Linked DNA regions of Streptomyces sp. SN-593. The protein of the gene in region 1 interacts with the protein of each later gene in a pairwise test. Links are inferred from orthologs where the notes say so. Each region holds a gene or a part of one and is shown on either strand. Other genes may lie near its edges.

Region 1 (3,214 bases):
CGGCGCGCGTGGCGCCGGCCGGGTCGGTCAGCACCGCCACCGCGCCGGCTCCGGCGGCCTGCGCGGCGAAGTCGGCGCCGTGTACGCGGGCGCCGGGCAGGGCCGCGTACAGGTCGCCGGGCCGGACCGCGCGGGAGTCGTGCGTGATGCCGGTGACCCGGGGGCCGCCGTCCGCCGCCGGGTCCGCGGCGGCGTCCGGGTCGAGGCGGCGGGCGAGGTCGGCCAGCGGCGTGGGGCGCACGTGGGCCGGGCGCGGGGCGCCCGGTGGTCTGAGGGTGGGTTGATGAGCTGTGGGCACGGCCGCGAGAGTACCGGGCGAGCCGGGGTCCGGGCCAAAACGGCCGCCGTCACGGCCGGTGCTGTCGCCGGCCGCGGGGGGCGCGGGCGGGAGGGGTCGGCTGCCGATGGTGATCACCCGACTTTCTTGTCGTGGGTGGCCGGGTCCGCCGGGTCCCAGGTGACCGGCAGCTTCGGCGCGGGGGCTCCGGAGGGGGCCACCCCCAGGGACTTGAGGGCGAACTGCATGACCTGCTTGAAGACCGGGCCGCAGATGTCGCCGCCGAAGTAACTGCCCTTCGTCGGGTTCTGGATCACGCACGAGACCGTCACCCGCGGCTTGTCGGCCGGCGCGAAGCCGAGGAAGGAGGAGGTGTAGCCCTTGTAGCGGCCGGTCGTCGGGTCCACCCGGTTGGCCGTACCGGTCTTGCCGGCCACCCGGTAGCCGTCGATGCGGGCGTTGATGCCGGTGCCCTGCTCGCTGCCGACCACCGACTCCAGCATCTGCGAGACGGTCCTGGCGGTCTTCGCCGACACCACCCGGGTCTTCTTCGGGGCGGCGGCCGGCACGTACCGGCCGTCGGGGCCGGTGGTGCCGCGGATCAGGCTGGGCTCGACCCGTACCCCGCCGTTGGCGATGGTGGAGTAGACCGAGGTGGCCTGGAGCGCGTTGACCGACAGGCCCTGCCCGAACGGGATGGTGTACTGCTGGGAGGCGTTCCAGTCCTGGGGTTTGGCGAGGATGCCGGGGGTCTCCCCGGGGAAGCCGATGCCGCTGGGCTGGCCGATGCCGAACTTCCGCAGGTAGGAGTAGAGCACCTGGTTGGCCTGCGCCTGGGTCTTGCCGAGCTGGCCGCTGGCCTCGATCGTGCCGATGTTGCTGGACTTGGCGAGCACCCCGTTGAGGGTCAGGTACCAGGTGCCGTGGTCGACGTCGTCGTGGAAGATCCGGTCGGCGCGCGGCAGGGTGCCGGGCACCGTGACGCGGGTGGTGGGGGTGGCCGTGCCGGTGTCGACGATCGCGGACATCGACATCAGCTTGCTGACGCTGCCCGGTTCGTAGGCGTCCTGCATGGCGGCGTTGCCGAGGGCGGCGCTGTCGGCGTGCGACAGGTCGTTGGGGTCGAAGCCGGGCGCGTCGGCCATCGCCAGCACCTGGCCGGTCCGCGGGTCCTGCACCACGACGTAGCCGCGGTCCGCCTTGGACTTCTGCACCTGCTGGGTGATGGCGCTCTGCGCGGCCCACTGGATGTCGCGGTCGAGGGTGAGCTGCACGTCGGTGCCGGGCACGGCCGGCTGCTCCTGGCTGCCGGCGGTGGGCACCTGGCGGCCGTCGGACTGCGCGTAGCGGATCTTGCCGTTCTTCCCGGCGAGTTCCTTGTCGAGCATGGACTCCAGGCCGCCCGCGCCCTGCCCCTGGCTGTTGACGAAGCCGATGACGCCCGCGGCCAGGTCGCCGGCCGGGTAGACCCGCTTGGAGTGCGGCACGTCGAAGATCCCGGCCAGCACGTCGGCGCCCTGGCCGGCGGCGGCCTTGGCGGCCAGGGTGGACTTGAGGTCCTGGATCTGGTTCCACGCCTGCGGCGACTGCTGCTGGGCGATGATCTGGTAGCGGGACTTGGGGGTGGCGAGCTGCTGGGCGATCTTCGTGGCGTCGCCGCCGACGATCGGCGCGAGAAGCTGGGCGGCCTGCTGCGGCGCGTCCTTCACCTTCGCCTGCGCGGGCGTGAACAGGTACGGGTCGGCGGTGATGTCGAAGGCGTCCACGGTGGTCGCCAGGTCCACCCCGGACCGGTCGGTGATGGTGCCGCGGTCGGCGGTGACCTCGTGGGTGACCCAGCGGTTGACCGCCGCCTTGGCGGCGTACGCGGACGCGTCCACGGCCTGGACCTGGAGCAGCCGCACCACGAACACGGACATCACCAGCGTCAGCACCACCCCGACCAGCCGCAGCCGCGGCCGGACCGCGCCGAGCCGCACCGCCCGCGGGCCGCCGGGCCGGGTCCGGCGCAGCGCGGCGGCCCGGCCGACGGGGCGCACCGGGTCGGCCCGCCAGGTCCCGCCCCGGTCGGCGCGGCCCGCGCCGCCGCCCGGGCGCGGCACGCGGGAGGCGCGCGGCCGGCCGCCGTCCGCGGGGTCGGCGTCGGAGCGGGGGGCCGCCGGACGGGCGGTACGGCGGGGCTGCGGGCGCGGCGCGGCGTCCCGCGGCCCGCCGCGCCGGGCGTCGCGGCCCGCACCGCCGGAGGCGCCGGTCGAGGACGGCCGCCGGGGGCCGTCGCCGCGCGGGCGGTCTGCGTCGTCGCGAGGGGTCACGCGCTCACCTGCCGGAGGTCGGGGTGGTGGGGGCCGGGAAGGTCGTCGCCGTCGCCCCGGACGTCGAGGTGGTCGCCGAGGTCGGGGTGGTCTGCGGCGTCGAGGAGTTCAAGGTGTTCGTGGCGGCCGAGGTGTTCGCGGTCGCGCCGCTCGGGGTGCCGGACGTGCCGGGCACGGACGTGCCGGGGGTACCGGAGGTGGCAGCCGTGTCGGACGTGCCGGCCGCGCCGGAGGTGGCAGCCGTGCCGGAGGGGTCCGGGGTGCCGGTCGGCGCGGCGGGCGTGGTCGGCGCCGCGGGCGTGGTCGGCGGGGGCGCGGGCGGGGCGGTGGCTGGCGAGGGGGTGCCCTGGACCTTGCCGTTCGGGTCGAGGAAGGCCGGGTCGCCGCCGGGCACCATGCCCAGCTCGCGGGCCCGCTTCTCCAGCGAACCGGGCGCGGAGTAGCCGTCGACCTCCTGCTGGAGCTGCTGCTGCTGGTCGGTGTAGTGCGTGGTCTGGTCCTGGAGCTTGTCCAGCTTGAAGGAGTCCCGGTTCAGCGCGGAGTTGAGCATCAGCAGCGAGATGAGTCCCCCGGCGAGCAGCGTCACGACCAGGACGACGAACGGGGTGCGCCGCGCGGTTGCGGA
Region 2 (5,621 bases), 1.9 Mb from region 1 along the record:
GACGCTCCGCCAGGTCGCCGAGCTGGCCGGGGTCTCGACCGGCACGGTCTCCAACGTCCTCAACCGGCCCGAGAGGGTCGCCGAGGCCACGCGCGTCCGCGTCGAGAAGGCCGTCGCCGAACTCGGCTTCGTCCGCCAGATAGGGCCGTCCCGCGAGGCGGCCCACTGGCGGCGCAGCGGCCACGCCACGTGGATCTTCACGCCGGCCGCAACCGGCTGGTACCCGAAGAAGGCGCCGCAGGACGCCCACCCCGTCCCCGTGACGGGCGGGGCGTTCCCCGGCGTCCCCGTACGGGGCCGCGGGGCCTCCGGCCGCGCAGAGGCGTGCTGGATGCCCATCAAGGACCGGCTCACCCGCCACGGCCTCCGGCACGGGCACCGCACGCTCATGGAGGAGCTGGGCACGCCCAAGGTCCTCATGGACGACCGGATGGGCCACGAGGACGGATCGGTCGGCGCGCGCTACAGCCACGTCACCGACACCATGCGGGCCACGCTCATGGATCAGCTCACCGAGGTCTGGTTCGAGTCGCTGGATTCCCGCCTGCTGTTGCATCCGCGTTCGCCGGTCGCGGTGCTCGACCGGCTGTTGCAAGAGCGTGCCGCGTCCCGCTGATCCGGCCGACCAAGATCACACCCAGTTGACACCCAGAACGCTCCTGGAACGCAGTCAGGGCCGGTCTCCCCGAAGGGAAACCGGCCCTGACCTGCTGTTACGAAGTCGGGGTGGCGGGATTTGAACCCACGACCTCTTCGTCCCGAACGAAGCGCGCTACCAAGCTGCGCCACACCCCGGTGCAACGAGGATTACTCTAGCGGACCCGGAGCCCGAGGCGAAATCCGGTTTCGGGGAGGGGCCGGGGGCGCCCCGGGGGCGGGTGGGCCGGGGGAGCGGGGTCAGGTCAGGGTGAGGAGGGTGGCCTCGGGGGGGCAGGCGAAGCGGACCGGGGTGTAGCGGTTCGCACCGCACCCCGCGGACACGTGGAGGTACGACGTGGACCCGGTGGCGGTGTGGGTGGACAGGCCCTTCACCCGGTCGGTGTCGATGTCGCAGTTGGTGACCAGCGCACCGTAGAAGGGGATGCAGACCTGGCCCCCGTGGGTGTGGCCGGCCAGGATCAACGGGTAGCGGTCCGACGTGAAGGCGTCCAGCACCCGCAGGTAGGGGGCGTGGACCAGCGCGAGGTTGAAGTCCGTGTCCGGGTCGGGGCCGCCGGCCACCTCCGCGTAGCGGTCGCGCTTGATGTGCGGGTCGTCCAGGCCGGTGAGGCCGACCACGGGGCCGTGGTCGAGCTTGACCCGGCCGCGGGTGTTGCTCAGGCCGACCCACCCGGCCGCGTCGAACGCGTCGCGCAGGTCGCCCCAGGGGTTGCGGATCGCGCCGTGGGCGCCCCCGCTCTTGCCGTTGAGCCCGTGCTGGCCGCGGGCCTTCTCGACGAGGTAGCGGCCCGGGTTGCGGAACTTGGGGCCGTAGTAGTCGTTCGAGCCGAAGACGTACGCCCCCGGGAAGCGCAGCAGCGGGCCGAGGGCGTCGAGCACCTCGGGGACGGCGGTGGGGTCGGAGAGGTTGTCGCCGGTGTTCACCACGAGGTCGGGCCGCAGCCCGGCCAGCGACTGGAGCCAGCGGCGCTTCTTGCGCTGGCCGGAGACCATGTGGATGTCGGAGAGCTGGAGGATGCGGATCGGCCGCATGCCCTCGGGCAGCACCGGCACCTCGACCCGGCGCAGGCGGAACGACCGCGCCTCGAAACCTGCCGCGTAGGCCACGCAGGCCGCGCCAGCCGCCGTCACACCGAGGGGGATTCCGTATCGCGCGCGCATGCGTCCATCGTGTCAGAGTCCACACCCGCGGTGTGCGCTGGTACGGCCCCGGTACGACGGTATGGCCGGTAACGCTCCGGCGCGACGGCCGGTACGACAGCCGGTACGACGGTACGACCGCCGCACGGCCCGCCGCGGTCCGTCGTACGGTGCGACCCGTCCTACGGTACGACCGCGGCACCGGCGGCGGCGCGACCGTCCTGCGGTACGACCACCGCACGGCTGCACGGCAACGCCACGGCCCCGGCACACGGCCGCGCCCCCCGCACGCGGCCGCACCCCCCCGCACACACCCCCACCCGGATAATCCGGCGCACCCGCCCCCCGGTAGTGCGAAAATCGGCGTATGACCACGACCCTCAAGCAGCGACTGCACGACGACCTGACCGCCGCGATGAAGAGCCGCGACGAGCTGCGCTCCGCCACGATCCGGCTGACCCTCAGCGCCATCACCAAGGAGGAGGTGGCGGGTGACACGGCCCGGCAGCTCTCCGACGACGAGGTGCTCAAGGTGATCGCCCGCGAGGCGAAGAAGCGCCGGGAGGCCGCGGAGGCGTTCGCGCAGGGCGGTCGCGCGGAGTCCGCGCAGCGGGAGCGGGAGGAGGGCGAGGTGCTCGCCGAGTACCTGCCCAAGCAGCTCGACGACGAGGCGCTCGCGGCGGTCGTACGCTCGGCGATCGCGGAGTCCGGGGCGTCCGGGCCCAAGGCGATGGGCGCCGTGATGAAGGTCGTGAACCCGAAGGTGGCCGGGCTCGCGGAGGGCGGGCGGGTCGCCGCCGAGGTCAAGCGCCAGCTCGCGGCGGGCTGACCCCGCCACCTTCACCAGGCCCGCTCGGCCCGGTCCGCCCGCTCGGCACCCGCGCCACTCCCGCCGACGGCGGCAGGCACACGTAAGGGGCACCCACTCTGGTGGGTGCCCCTTACGTGTGCCTACGTCCGCGCGTGCTCCGCCGCTATGGGAAGCCGGTCCCCCCGCCCGACGGCTGGAGGATGCCTCCCGACCCGTCCGTCGTGCCCTGGTCCGACGTCCCCCCGGTCGTCGTCGTGCCACCGGTGGTGGTTCCGCCGGCGGCACCCGCGTCCGCCCCGCCGGTGGTCCCCCCGGCGGTACTGGTGCCCACGGTGGTGATCGCGCCGGTCGTCGTGCCCATCACCGTGAAGCCGCCGTTGCCGCCGTGCTTGCCGTGGCCCTTGCCGTTGTCTCCGCCGCCGTCACCGTTGGTGTCCCCGGTGGTGTCGCCGTTCGTCGGCTGGTCGGACTTGGTCGGGTCCGGGACGTTGAGCGGGACCGTGGTGAAGTTCTCCACCGGCGAGCCCTCAAGGGCGCCGGTCATGGCGTCCTTCCAGATCGGCGCCGGACCGGTGGCTCCCTGCACCTTGTCGTAGCTGGTCGGGCCGATGGTGATGTCGATCATCTGCCGGCTGTGCGCCGGGTCGCCCATCCACACGGCCGAGGCGAGGTTCGGGGTGTAGCCGGCGAACCAGGCGGCGTAGCGGTTGTCGGTGGTACCGGTCTTACCGGCGGTCTCCCGGCCGGTGAGGTTGGCCGCGGTGCCCGTACCGTCGTCGACGACGCCCTTGAGCATGGTGTTCAGGGTGTCCGCGGTCTGCTGCGACATGGCCTGCGAGCACAGCGACTTGGGCACCGTCAGGTGCTTGCCCTGGGCGTTGGTGACCGAGTTGATCACGATCGGCGTGCAGTAGACGCCGCGGTTGGCGAAGGCGGCGTACGCGGCGGCCACCGACAGCGGCGACACCTCGTTGGTGCCCAGGGTCAGCGACGCGCCCTCCACCAGCGGCTTGCCGTCGGCCCGGCCCACGCCGAGCTTGTCGGCCATCTTCACGATCGGGCACAGGCCGACGTCGGCCTCGAGCGCCACGAAGTAGGTGTTGATCGACTGCTTCAGCGCGTCGGGCATCGAGAACGGCCCGACCTCGGACGGCAGCTCGTTCTGCGTCGTCTTGTCGCTGTGCAGGACCGACCCGCTGCAGGTGGTCACGTCGGGGTACTGGAGCTTGTTCGGCGAGGGGTAGGTCTGCGAGGGCTTGTACCCCGCCTCCAAGGCGGCGGCCGCGGTGATCGGCTTGAACGTCGAACCGTTCTGGAAGCCCTCGCCGCCGTCCATGTCCTGGTCGACGGAGTAGTTGATCTGCGTCTCGTTCTTGTCGAGGCCGTACGGCTTGCTCTGGCCCATCGCGATGACCTTGCCGGTGCCGGGCTGCACCATGGTCATCGCCGCGGCGATGGTGTCGCTCTTGTAGACGTGGTTGCTGATGCCGTTGATCAGCGACTTCTGCGCCTTCGGGTCGAGCGTGGTGTGGATGGTCAGGCCGCCGGTGTCCCAGAGCTTGGCGCGATCGGCCTTCGTCTTGCCGAAGGCGGCGTTCTGGAGGAAGGTCTCGCGGACGTAGTCGCAGAAGAAGCCGGCGCCGTTGACGGCGGTGATGCAGCCGTTCTTGGGGGTGCTGACCTTCAGGCCGAGCGGGGCCTTCTCCGCGGCCGCGGCCTGGGCCGCGGTGATGTCCTTGAGCTGGGCCATCCGCGCCAGCACGGTGTTGCGGCGCTCGGTCGCGGCGTTCGGCGAGGTGATCGGGTCGTACCCGGTCGGGGACTGCACCAGCCCGGCCAGCATCGCGGCCTGCGGGAGGGTGAGGTCCTTGGCGTGGGTGCTGAAGTACCGCTCCGAGGCGGCCTCGATGCCGTAGGCCTGCTCGCCGAAGAAGGTGATGTTGAGGTAGTTCTCCAGGATCTTCTTCTTGCCGAGCTCCTTCTCGACCTGGATCGCGTACTTCATCTCCTTGATCTTGCGGCCCACGGTCTGCTGGGTGGCCTCGGCGACCTTGCTCTGGTCGTCGCCGGCCTCCTCCACGAACACGTTCTTCACGTACTGCTGGGTGAGGGTGGAGGCGCCCTGGGTGCCGCTGTCCGACGCGTTGTGGCTCAGGGCGCGCAGGATGCCCTTGAGGTCGATGGCGCCGTGCTCGTAGAACCGCGAGTCCTCGATGTCGACCAGCGCGTTGAGGATGTTGGGGCTCATCTGGGTGATCGGGACCACAGTGCGGTCGCGCGAGTACACGGTCGCGATGAGCCCGCCGTTCGCGTCGAGGATCTTGGACGCCTGGCTCAGCGGTGGCTGCTTCAGCTCCCCGGGCAGGTCGTCGAAGCCCTTGACGGTGCCCTTCGCGGACAGCCCGAGAGCGCCGGCGGCGGGCAACGCGATCCCCGCGAGCACCACCCCGGCCAACACGCTGACACCGAGGAACTTCGCGGCCTGCTGGGCCGTCGACACTCCCCCACCGGAACGCTTGTGAGCCATGCAGAGCAGCCTAAACCCCGATCCTGGGTGTTCCGGAGGGAGCGGTGCCTTTCCGGGCGGACGCGTACGAGACCGTGACATTGCGAGGTTGTGACCTTCGTGACGGGAACGGGTCACGAACGGTCGGCGGGGCGGGGCGCGCGCCGGCTCGCGACCGGTCGGAGTGTCGGGTCGTGCGCCGGCGCATGGCGTGGCGGGCGCCGCTCGGGACCCCGCACGCGACGCACGGAGCACGGGCCTCGCGAATTCCCGGACGCGCGGCGGGGTGGTCGCCTACTCTGTTGCATGCGGGGCGCGAGGGCATCGCTGCCCCTTACCTTCCATCGTCACTCTTGTGAGTGATGAGAACTGCCCGAATTTCGGTATATGCCGGGGGACTTGGCGCCTCCGGGTGACGGGAGAGACCGAAATCTCCCGTTCGCCCGATTCCTTCGCGGATCACTCCGTTGGGTGATCTGCCGCGCACGCATAGTCCATTCGGGC

The links.
Region 2: the proteins of RVR_RS07850 (region 1) and RVR_RS15590 interact in binary tests that used the Escherichia coli proteins (3 or more experiments, as listed by UniProt). The link is inferred for Streptomyces sp. SN-593 from one-to-one orthologs.

The regions. Positions count from the first base shown.
Region 1 is NZ_AP018365.1:1,881,297-1,884,510, forward strand. Bases 1-2,977 are described here. They hold RVR_RS07850 (peptidoglycan D,D-transpeptidase FtsI family protein), read right to left. Parts: upstream 2,590-2,977; coding sequence 412-2,589; downstream 1-411. Other genes in these bases: RVR_RS07845 (UDP-N-acetylmuramoyl-L-alanyl-D-glutamate--2,6-diaminopimelate ligase), read right to left, coding at 1-298; ftsL (cell division protein FtsL), read right to left, coding at 2,594-2,977. Also shown: more of ftsL, read right to left, coding at 2,978-3,214. UniProt on the Escherichia coli protein: Essential cell division protein that catalyzes cross-linking of the peptidoglycan cell wall at the division septum. Required for localization of FtsN.
Region 2 is NZ_AP018365.1:3,776,805-3,782,425, reverse strand. Bases 2,457-5,445 are described here. They hold RVR_RS15590 (transglycosylase domain-containing protein), read right to left. Parts: upstream 5,139-5,445; coding sequence 2,775-5,138; downstream 2,457-2,774. Other genes in these bases: RVR_RS15595 (GatB/YqeY domain-containing protein), read left to right, coding at 2,457-2,629. Also shown: RVR_RS15610 (LacI family DNA-binding transcriptional regulator), read left to right, coding at 1-616; RVR_RS15600 (metallophosphoesterase), read right to left, coding at 898-1,821; more of RVR_RS15595, read left to right, coding at 2,168-2,456. UniProt on the Escherichia coli protein: Cell wall formation. Synthesis of cross-linked peptidoglycan from the lipid intermediates.